Regions from separate parts of the Streptomyces sp. NPDC048481 genome, predicted to be linked through region 1. Evidence: riboswitches for the same ligand, from Rfam matches in the RefSeq annotation. Region 1 holds a riboswitch; each other region holds the start of a gene.
The links. Region 1 has a riboswitch for thiamine pyrophosphate ahead of ACGFSH_RS25165 (thiamine ABC transporter substrate binding subunit). Riboswitches for the same ligand answer to the same signal wherever they lie in the genome.
Positions count from the first base shown of each region.

Region 1 (3,233 bases):
ACGCCCCCGACATCGAGGGATGCCGGCGCGCGCCCCGGGAACCCAGGGTGGCCAAACCCGGATGCGAACCGGGGTCCACGCCGTGTGCGAGCGCGGACGGTCCGGCCTCCGCGTCGTACCGGCCCACCCAGCGTCGTACCGGCCCACCCATGACCCTCTGCGTCCCCGATCGAGCTCCGGAGCGGGGCGGGTGACCACCCCCACCCCGCACCCGGCCCGGGCCCCCGGCGATGATCTGCCACACTGGACGTGTTATGCCTGCACCCGGAGAACTCACTTTCGTCGCCCCCCGCGGAGCCAAGAAGCCGCCGCGGCATCTCGCCGACCTCTCGCCCGCCGAGCGTAAGGAGGTCGTGGCGGAGATCGGGGAGAAGCCGTTCCGTGCCAAGCAGCTGGCGCAGCACTACTTCGCCCGGTACGCGCACGACCCGGCGGAGTGGACGGACATCCCGGCCGGCGCGCGCGAGAAGCTGCGCGAGGCGCTGCTGCCGGATCTGATGTCGGTCGTGCGGCACCAGTCGACGGACCAGGGGACCACCCGCAAGACGCTGTGGCGGCTGTTCGACGGCACGCTCGTGGAGTCGGTGCTGATGCGCTACCCGGACCGGGTGACCATGTGCATCAGCTCGCAGGCGGGGTGCGGGATGAACTGCCCGTTCTGCGCCACCGGGCAGGCGGGGCTCGACCGGAACCTGTCCACCGCCGAGATCGTGCACCAGATCGTCGACGGGATGCGGGCGCTGCGCGACGGGGACGTGCCCGGCGGGCCGGCCCGGCTCTCCAACATCGTCTTCATGGGGATGGGCGAGCCGCTCGCCAACTACAAGCGGGTCGTCGGCGCCATCCGCGCGCTGACCGACCCGGCGCCGGACGGGCTCGGGCTGTCGCAGCGCGGGATCACCGTGTCGACGGTCGGGCTGGTGCCGGCCATCCAGCGGTTCTCCGACGAGGGCTTCAAGTGCCGCCTGGCGATCTCCCTGCACGCGCCGGACGACGAACTGCGCGACACCCTCGTCCCCGTGAACACGCGGTGGAAGGTGCGCGAGGTGCTGGACGCCGGGTTCGAGTACACCGCGCGGTCGGGCCGCCGGCTGTCCATCGAGTACGCGCTGATCCGGGACATCAACGACCAGGCGTGGCGTGGTGACCGGCTGGGCCGGCTGCTGCGCGGCAAGCCCGTGCACGTCAACCTGATCCCGCTGAACCCGACTCCGGGCTCGAAGTGGACGGCCTCGCGGCCCGAGGACGAGAAGGCCTTCGTCGAGGCGATCGCCGCGCACGGGGTGCCCGTGACCGTCCGGGACACCCGTGGTCAGGAGATCGACGGGGCGTGCGGTCAGCTCGCGGCCACCGAGCGGTAGTCTGAGGACCGTACGCAACTTCATATTCCGACATCTTCATATTCCGACAGGGGAGCGCCACAGCGCTGAGAGTGCGGCACCCAGGCCCGCAGACCCTCTGAACCTCGCCCAGGTCATTCTGGGTAGGAAGTTCGGTCATCACTCGAGCTGTTGCGCCCTGCCCGGAGTCCGTGCGGACCCGGGCGGGGCCGCGTCTCTTCCTGGTCAACCCCAGGAGGAAAATCCAGTGCAGAACAAGACCTTCGTGGCCGTGGCCGTCGGGCTCGGCCTGGTCGTGTCGCCCGTGCTGTCCGCGTGCGGGTCCACGGACGGCAAGGGCGCCTCGGGCACGACCGGCTCGACGGCCTCGGCGTCCTCGAAGACGGTCACCCTCGTCAGCCACGACTCGTGGGCCGTCTCCAAGAGCGTCCTCGCCGACTTCGAGAAGCGGTCCGGGTACAAGGTGCGGGTCCTCAAGGACGGCGACGCCGGGCAGGCCGTCAACAAGGCGATCCTCACCAAGGACCACCCGCAGGGCGACGTCTTCTTCGGCGTCGACAACACCCTGCTGTCGCGCGCCCTCGACAACGGGCTGTTCCAGTCGTACGAGGCCAAGGGGCTGGCGCGGGTCGACGGCCGGTACCAGCTGGACGCGAAGAAGCACCGGGTCACGCCGGTCGACTTCGGCGACATCTGCGTCAACTACGACAAGGCGTACTTCGCCGCGCACGAGCTGGCGCCGCCCGCCTCCTTCGACGACCTGGTCAAGCCCGCCTACAAGGACCTCCTCGTCACCGAGAACGCCTCCACCTCCTCGCCCGGCCTCGGCTTCCTGCTCGGCACGGCCGCGAAGTACGGCGACGGAGGCTGGGAGGGCTACTGGAAGAAGCTCAAGGCCAACGGCGTCAAGGTGGTCGACGGCTGGGAGCAGGCCTACAACGAGGAGTTCTCCGGCTCCGCCGGGGGCAAGAAGGCGAAGGCGGACCGGCCGCTCGTCGTCTCGTACGCCTCCTCGCCGCCCGCCGAGGTGATCTACGGCGACCCGAAGCCGGCCACCGCGCCGACCGGCGTCGCGACCGGCACCTGCTTCCGGCAGATCGAGTTCGCGGGCCTGCTGAGCAACGCCGGCAACAGCGAGGGCGGCAAGGCGCTGATCGACTTCCTGATCGGCAAGGAGTTCCAGCAGGACATGCCGCTCAACATGTTCGTCTACCCGGTGGCGAAGGACGCGGCCGTGCCCGCCGAGTTCACCCGGTTCGGGCCCGCCGCCAAGGCTCCCGAGACCATGGACCCGGCGAAGATCGCCGACCGTCGCGACCAGTGGGTCAAGTCGTGGACCTCGCTCGTACTGAAGTAGGCCCGCGCAAGGGAGCCGGCCGGCGGGGCGCGGCGGCCCGGCTCGGCCTGCTGACCGTGCCCGTCGCGTTCTTCGCGGTCTTCTTCGCCTGGCCGGTCGCCGCGATCGTCGCGCGGGGACTCCACGTCGACGGGGCGTGGCGCTTCGGGCGGCTGTGGGACGTGCTCGGGCAGTCCGACGTCCGGCACGTGCTGTGGTTCACCACCTGGCAGGCGCTCGCCTCCACCGCGCTCACCCTGCTGGTGGCGCTGCCGGGCGCCTACGTCCTCGCGCGTCTGGACTTCCCGGGCAGGCAGGTGGTGCGCGCCGTCGTCACCGTCCCGTTCGTGCTGCCGACGGTCGTCGTGGGCACGGCCTTCCTCGCGCTCGTCGGGCGCGGCGGGCTGCTCGACGAGCTGTGGGGGGTGCGCCTCGACACCACCGTGTGGGCGATCCTGCTCGCGCACGTCTTCTTCAACTACGCGGTCGTCGTCCGCACGGTGGGCGGGCTGTGGGCGCAGCTGGACCCGCGGCAGGAGGAGGCGGCGCGGATGCTG
Region 1 is NZ_JBICXC010000009.1:68,509-71,741, reverse strand. It holds gene rlmN (23S rRNA (adenine(2503)-C(2))-methyltransferase RlmN) at 255-1,361, shown strand; TPP riboswitch at 1,400-1,508, shown strand; gene ACGFSH_RS25165 (thiamine ABC transporter substrate binding subunit) at 1,588-2,697, shown strand; gene ACGFSH_RS25160 (ABC transporter permease) at 2,673-3,233, shown strand, end outside.

Region 2 (3,233 bases), on a different contig from region 1:
ACAGCGGCAGGGCGGCGCCGGCGTAGGCGAGGACCAGGGTGTTGACGACCGAAGCGATGTGGTCGCGGCCGATACGGATGCCCGCCCGGTAGAGCCCTCGTCGGCCCATCGAGGGGTTGGCCTCGTGCAGTTCCCAGACCGCCGACGTCTGGGTGACCGTCACGTCGTCGAGGACGCCGAGCGAGCCGATGATGATGCCGGCGAGCAGCAGGCCGCTCATGTCGATCGACGGGTACAGGCCGTGGATCAGGCCCGTGTTGTCGTCCGTGTTGCCGGTCAGCGCAGCCCAGTCGATGAACAGCGAACCGAGAACGCCGATGAGCAGCAGGGAGACCAGGGTGCCGAGTACGGCGACAGAGGTGCGGGCCGACAGCCCGTGACACAGGTACAGGGCGATCAACATGATCGCGCTCGATCCCACCACCGCCACGACCAACGGGTTCGAGCCCTGCAGGATCGCCGGCAGCACGAAGAAGTTCAGCACCAGGAAGCTGATGGCCAGCGCGACCAGAGCCATCACGCCCCGGAGCCGCCCGACGACCACGACCGCGATCGCGAAGATGCCGGCCAGCACGGACATCGGAATGCGGCGGTTCACGTCGGTGACCGAGTACTGCAGGTCCTTCGGTGCGGAGGGCTCGTAGGCGACCACGACCTTCTCGCCCTGCTCCAACTGCCGGGTCTGGTCCGGCTGGACGATCTCCGTGAACGTACGGCCCTTGTCGTCGCCCGTGTCCACCCGGATCGTCGCCTTCTTGCAGGTGCCCTTCGCCTGCTGCTGCGCCGAAGAGCCCTCGGCCGTCGACGTGTCACCCGTCGGAGCGGCGCCCGAGGCGTTCACCGAGGCGCAGCTCACGCTCACGACCTCGGTGACCGTGGCCTGCTGGGTCTGCCGGTCGAATCCGACCCCGGTGCGTTCGTGTGCCGGCGCGCCGCCGGGCCACAGCACCACGAGCCCGGCCAGGACGGCGACGCCGAACGGGATGAGGGTGGCCGCGATGACCTTCCGCAGATGCCGGGAGACGGGAGCGGCCGGACCGTGGCTGTGGCTGTGACCATGAGAATGCCCGTGCCCGTGCCCCTGCCCGAGCTGGTGCTCACCGTGTCGGGCGGGTGCAGGTTCGTCGGCGGATCCGGTCCCCGGCGTGTCTCCCGACACCGGTCCACGGACGCCGACCCCCACCCCGTGCCCGCTCTGCGGGTCGAGGCCGAGGCCGAGGCCATGGCCCCGGCCCGGGGCCGAGCCGAAGCCGGCGCCAGGACCTGGAACGGGGTGGGAGCCGGTTCCGCGTCCGGGACCATGGCCTTGCTCATCTTCCCCGTCGTGCCGGGGCCGGCCCTCATGGAGGCCGTTGCCGCCCGCATCGCTCCCGTACCCGTACGCGTAACCGCCCTCGTAGCCACCCCTGCGGTCCTGCGCCGTGCCCGGGTTCCTGCCAGGGCCGGCGTCAGGCCCCTGACCGCCCGGCGTCCGGGCGCGCCTCAGGCCGCCCAGCCCTCCCGCGTACCCCGGCTCCTGGCCGGGCCCCTGCCCCTGAGCACGCCCGGGGTGGTGAGGCTGCCCAAAGCCGTCACCAGTGCCACTGCCACCGCGGTTGACGTCCTGAGGACTTTTCTGACCGTCCCCGGAGACACCGCCAGGGCTGTCGGCTGGGCCGTTTCCGGCGCCTGGACGACCGTGCGGCTCGGACGGGAACGGGGGAGGGGGTGGAGTGGTCACCGACCGATCATCGCAAGAACGACGGGGGCCCTCTGTTCACCGCGCCCGGATTGACGCTAGCGTGGAGGCACTTTTGCACACGCGGGAGCTCGGAGCACCGGGCTGAGAGGGCGCTGACCTCCGTCTTCGCGATGTTTCACGTGGAACGTCCCTCACGTCGAGGGATGTTTCACATGAAACGTCGGTGGACGGTAGCCGCTGCGTCGACCGCCGAACCTGTTACCGGGTAATGCCGGCGTAGGGAGTAGGTCTCATGACCAAGAAGGACGCACGCACGCCTGCCTCCGTGCAGAACGCGACCAGCGAGAACGCGGCGGACGAGAGCCCGCTCAACGCGGACGCACCCACCGAAAGCCCGCTCGACGCGCATGCGGTTGGTGCGACTGCCGTCGACGGGAGCGACGCGGAGGCCAGGAAGTCCATCGGCTGGCACAAGGGGTATGTCGACGGCGCTCGCGCCGACCTCCGGGTACCGGTCCGTCAGGTGCATCTGACCAACGGGAAGTCGGTCACGCTCTACGACACCTCAGGCCCGTACACCGATCCACTCGTCGAGACCGACGTCCGCAGGGGCCTTTCGCCGTTGCGTGAGAGCTGGATCATCGCCCGTGGAGACACCGAGGAGTACGCGGGGCGTCCGATCCGCCCCGAGGACGACGGCATCAAGCACACCTCGCCGCGTGGCGGTCTGCGTAACCTCGACGCCGTCTTCCCCGGCCGGCCCCGGCTCCCGCGCCGCAGCCGGGACGGCAAGGCCGTCACCCAGCTCGCGTATGCGCGGCGGGGGGAGATCACCCCCGAGATGGAGTTCGTTGCCATCCGAGAGAACGTTTCTCCCGAGGCGGTCCGTGAGGAGATCGCCGCCGGCCGTGCCGTGCTGCCGGCCAACGTCAATCACCCGGAGATCGAGCCGATGATCATCGGCAAGAGGTTCCTGGTCAAGGTCAACGCCAACATCGGAAACTCGGCCGTGACGTCCTCCATCGAGGAGGAGGTCGAGAAGATGACCTGGGCCACCCGGTGGGGTGCCGACACGGTCATGGACCTGTCCACGGGACGCAATATCCACACCACCCGCGAGTGGGTGCTGCGCAACTCCCCCGTTCCCATCGGCACCGTGCCGCTGTACCAGGCGCTGGAGAAGGTCGACGGGCGCGCCGAGGAGCTGACCTGGGAGATCTACAAGGACACGGTCGTGGAGCAGGCCGAACAGGGCGTCGACTACATGACCGTCCACGCAGGCGTGCGTCTTGCGTATGTTCCGCTCACCGCCAACCGCAAGACCGGCATCGTGTCGCGCGGCGGCTCGATCATGGCGGCCTGGTGCCTGGCGCACCACAAAGAGTCTTTCCTGTACGAGAACTTCGAGGAACTCTGCGAAATCCTCGCCGCCTATGACGTCACCTACTCGCTCGGCGACGGGCTGCGGCCTGGCTCGATCGCTGATGCCAACGACGAAGCCCAGTTCGCGGAATTGAGGACGCTCGGGGAACTCAACACGATCGCCAAGCGT
Region 2 is NZ_JBICXC010000003.1:571,061-574,293, forward strand. It holds gene ACGFSH_RS13265 (YibE/F family protein) at 1-1,159, opposite strand, end outside; TPP riboswitch at 1,792-1,981, shown strand; gene thiC (phosphomethylpyrimidine synthase ThiC) at 1,974-3,233, shown strand, end outside.
Region 2: it holds a riboswitch for thiamine pyrophosphate, as region 1 does, so the genes downstream of both, thiC (phosphomethylpyrimidine synthase ThiC) here and ACGFSH_RS25165 (thiamine ABC transporter substrate binding subunit) in region 1, are expected to answer to the same signal.

Region 3 (3,233 bases), on a different contig from region 1:
CGATGTCCGGCACGGTGAGCCAGGCGGGGACGAGGGCATCGGTCTTTGCGTCAATCTCGGTCACGGGAACAAGCCTGCCATCTGCCACCGACAGTCGGAAGCCGGGCCGGTCCGACCGGGCCCGCCCGGGCTCAGGCCGTCGCGCCCTTCAGCGGCCGCGCCGGGTCCGCGAGGAGCCGCGGGTTCAGGGGCGTGCCCGCCTCGATCAGCCGTTTGCCCTGGGCGAGGTCGCGGGGCCGCCCCACGGCCAGCAGCGCGACCAGGCGGTCCTCGCGCAGCCAGCAGACCGTCCACGCGGGCCCGCCGGGGTCGCCGCGCCACACGACGGCGTCGGCGTGCGCGTGGTGGCCGGCGTACTGGACGAAGCGGCCGAACTGCTCGGACCAGAAGTACGGGACGGGGTCGTAGACGGCCGCGGGTTCGTCGGTGGCCTCGCCGACGATGTTCGCAGCGACCGTGCGCGGACCCTGGAGCGCGTTGTCCCAGTGGTGGACGAGCAGCCGCTCGCCGTACCTGCCGGAGGGGAAGGAGGCGCAGTCGCCGACCGCGTACACGTCCGGCAGGCGGGTGCGCAGGCCGGCGTCGGCCACGATCTCGCGGTGCGCGCCGAGTTCGACGCCCGAGCCGGCCAGCCAGGCGGTGGCGGGGCGGGCGCCGATGCCGACGACGACGGCCTCGGCGGGCAGTCGCGAGCCGTCGTCGAGGACCACCGCGCCCGGCTCGACGCGCTCCACGCGCGCGCGAGTGCGCAGCGCGACGCCGCTGTCGGCGTACCAGGCGGCCATCGGCGCGGCGGCCTCGGCGGGCAGGGCCCCGGCCAGCGGCCGGTCGGCGGCCTCGACGACGGTGACCTCGCAGCCCGCCTCGCGCGCGGCCGTGGCGAACTCCGCGCCGATCCAGCCCGCGCCGACGACCACGACGTCGTGCCGGCCGGCGAGCACGGGCCGCAGACGTCCGGCGTCGTCCAGGGTGCGCAGCAGGTGCACGCCGGGCACGCCCTGCGCGCCGGGCAGCGGGATCGGCTCGGCGCCGGTGGCGAGGACGAGGACGTCGTACGCGACGGGTCCGCGCGCGGTGTCCAGCTCGTGGTCGCCCGCGCGCAGGCCGAGGACCTCGCGGCCGAGTTCCAGCTCGATGCCGAGGCCGTCGAAGTCGACGTCCAGGGCGGATCCCTCGGCCTTGCCGAGCAGCACGGCCTTGGACAGCGGCGGCCGGTCGTAGGGCTGATGGGGTTCGGCGCCCAGCAGCGTCACCCGGCCGCCGAAGCCCTGTTCACGCAGGGCCACCGCGGTCTGCACGCCGGCCATGCCCGCGCCCACGATCACCACGCGGCGCCTGTCCGGCCCGCCTTCTTCCCGCCTCTGCTCACTCACCCGATCACCTTAGACACCTGACGATCAGTCAGTCAGCGGCCGTGCTCCGTGACCTGCTCCACACCGTCGCCGCCGGGGCCGTCCGCACCGCCGGGGATCTCCTCCACGACGCTCGTCCCGCTGCCCGGCTGCGACTCCCACTCCCAGCGCTCGTCGAGACGCACCCGGCCGTCGGGCAGCTCGGCCACCGTGGACACGCAGTGCCCGGAGGACGTCGTCCCGTCGCGCTTGAGCTGGACGTACCGGAAGTCGAGCCGGTCCCCCTCCCGGGTACCCAGCAGATGGCCGCGTACGACGTCGCCGCCCGCGTAGTCGGCCCACACCGCCCCGTCCCGCTCGTGGTACGCGAAGCGGGTGCGGACGCCGACCTGGCCGGGCGCCTGGTCGGCCACCGGGGCGAGGACGAGGCCGTCCAGTGACTTGGCCATGCGCGGAGGCTCCCTTACTGCGGTGTGCGGCGGCGGGCTAGGGTGGCCACCGTAGAGCACTCGCGGGAGCCCGGACGCACCGGGCTGAGAGGGAGGCTGGCGGCCTCCGACCGTACGAACCTGATCCGGGTCATGCCGGCGAAGGGAGGGGCTGGACGCCCATGTCGTCTCCGCGTACGTCAGACGTCCTCGTGATCGGGGGCGGGATCATCGGGCTGGTCACGGCCTGGCGGGCCGCACAGCGCGGGCTCGCCACGGCGGTGGTCGACCCGGAGCCGGGCGGCGGGGCCGCCCAGGTGGCCGCCGGGATGCTGGCCGCCGTCACCGAACTGCACCACGGCGAGCAGACGCTGCTCGGCCTCAACCTGGCGTCGGCACGGCGCTATCCGGGCTTCGCCGCCGAACTCACGGAGCTGACCGGACAGGACCTCGGTTACCGGCGGTGCGGCACGCTGGCCGTCGCGCTGGACGCCGACGACCGGGCGCACCTGCGCGAACTGCACGCGTTGCAGCGGCAGTCGGGGCTGGATTCGGAGTGGCTGTCCGGGCGGGAGTGCCGGCGCCTGGAGCCGATGCTCGCGCCGGGGGTGCGCGGCGGGCTGCGGGTGGACGGCGACCACCAGGTCGACCCGCGGCGGCTCGCGCGGGCCCTGGTGAGCGCGTGCGAACGGGCGGGCGTGGTCTTCCACCGGGTCTGGGCCGAGCGGCTGACCGTGGCGGGCGAGCGGGCCGCGGGGGCCGTCGTGCGGGACGGCACGGCGCTCTCGGCGGGGCAGACGGTGCTCGCCGGGGGCAGTCTGAGCGGGCGGCTCGCGGGGGTCCCGCGGGACGTGCTGCCGCCCGTGCGGCCCGTGAAGGGGCAGGTGCTGCGGCTGACCGTGCCGCAGCGATGCGCGCCGTTCCTCAGCCGGACCGTGCGGGCCGTGGTGCGCGGCAGCCAGGTCTATCTGGTGCCGCGCGACAACGGCGAGCTGGTGGTGGGGGCGACCAGCGAGGAGCTGGGCTGGGACACGACGGTGACGGCCGGAGGCGTGTACGAACTGCTGCGCGACGCCCACGAGCTGATCCCGGGGATCACCGAACTGCCGCTCACCGAGACGCGCGCGGGTCTGCGCCCCGCGTCCCCGGACAACGCGCCGCTGCTCGGGCCGACCGGGCTCGCGGGGCTGTCGCTGGCGACCGGGCACTACCGCAACGGCGTGCTGCTGACGCCGGTGACCGGTGACGCGATGGCGCAGGTCCTGGCCACCGGGGAACTCCCGGACGAGGCCCGTCCCTTCACTCCCCGGCGCTTCGGCGTCGCCGCACTCACGGAGCAGCCCGCATGAGCACCCCGCCCACCCCGACCGCACCGGCCACCCCGACCGCGCCCGCCACCCCGACCGCGCCCGCCGCCCGGCTCACCGTCTCGGTCAACGGCGAGCGGCGGCAG
Region 3 is NZ_JBICXC010000001.1:1,054,855-1,058,087, reverse strand. It holds gene ACGFSH_RS04495 (Rv2175c family DNA-binding protein) at 1-64, opposite strand, end outside; gene ACGFSH_RS04490 (NAD(P)/FAD-dependent oxidoreductase) at 132-1,373, opposite strand; gene ACGFSH_RS04485 (hypothetical protein) at 1,406-1,801, opposite strand; TPP riboswitch at 1,854-1,965, shown strand; gene thiO (glycine oxidase ThiO) at 1,963-3,129, shown strand; gene thiS (sulfur carrier protein ThiS) at 3,126-3,233, shown strand, end outside.
Region 3: it holds a riboswitch for thiamine pyrophosphate, as region 1 does, so the genes downstream of both, thiO (glycine oxidase ThiO) here and ACGFSH_RS25165 (thiamine ABC transporter substrate binding subunit) in region 1, are expected to answer to the same signal.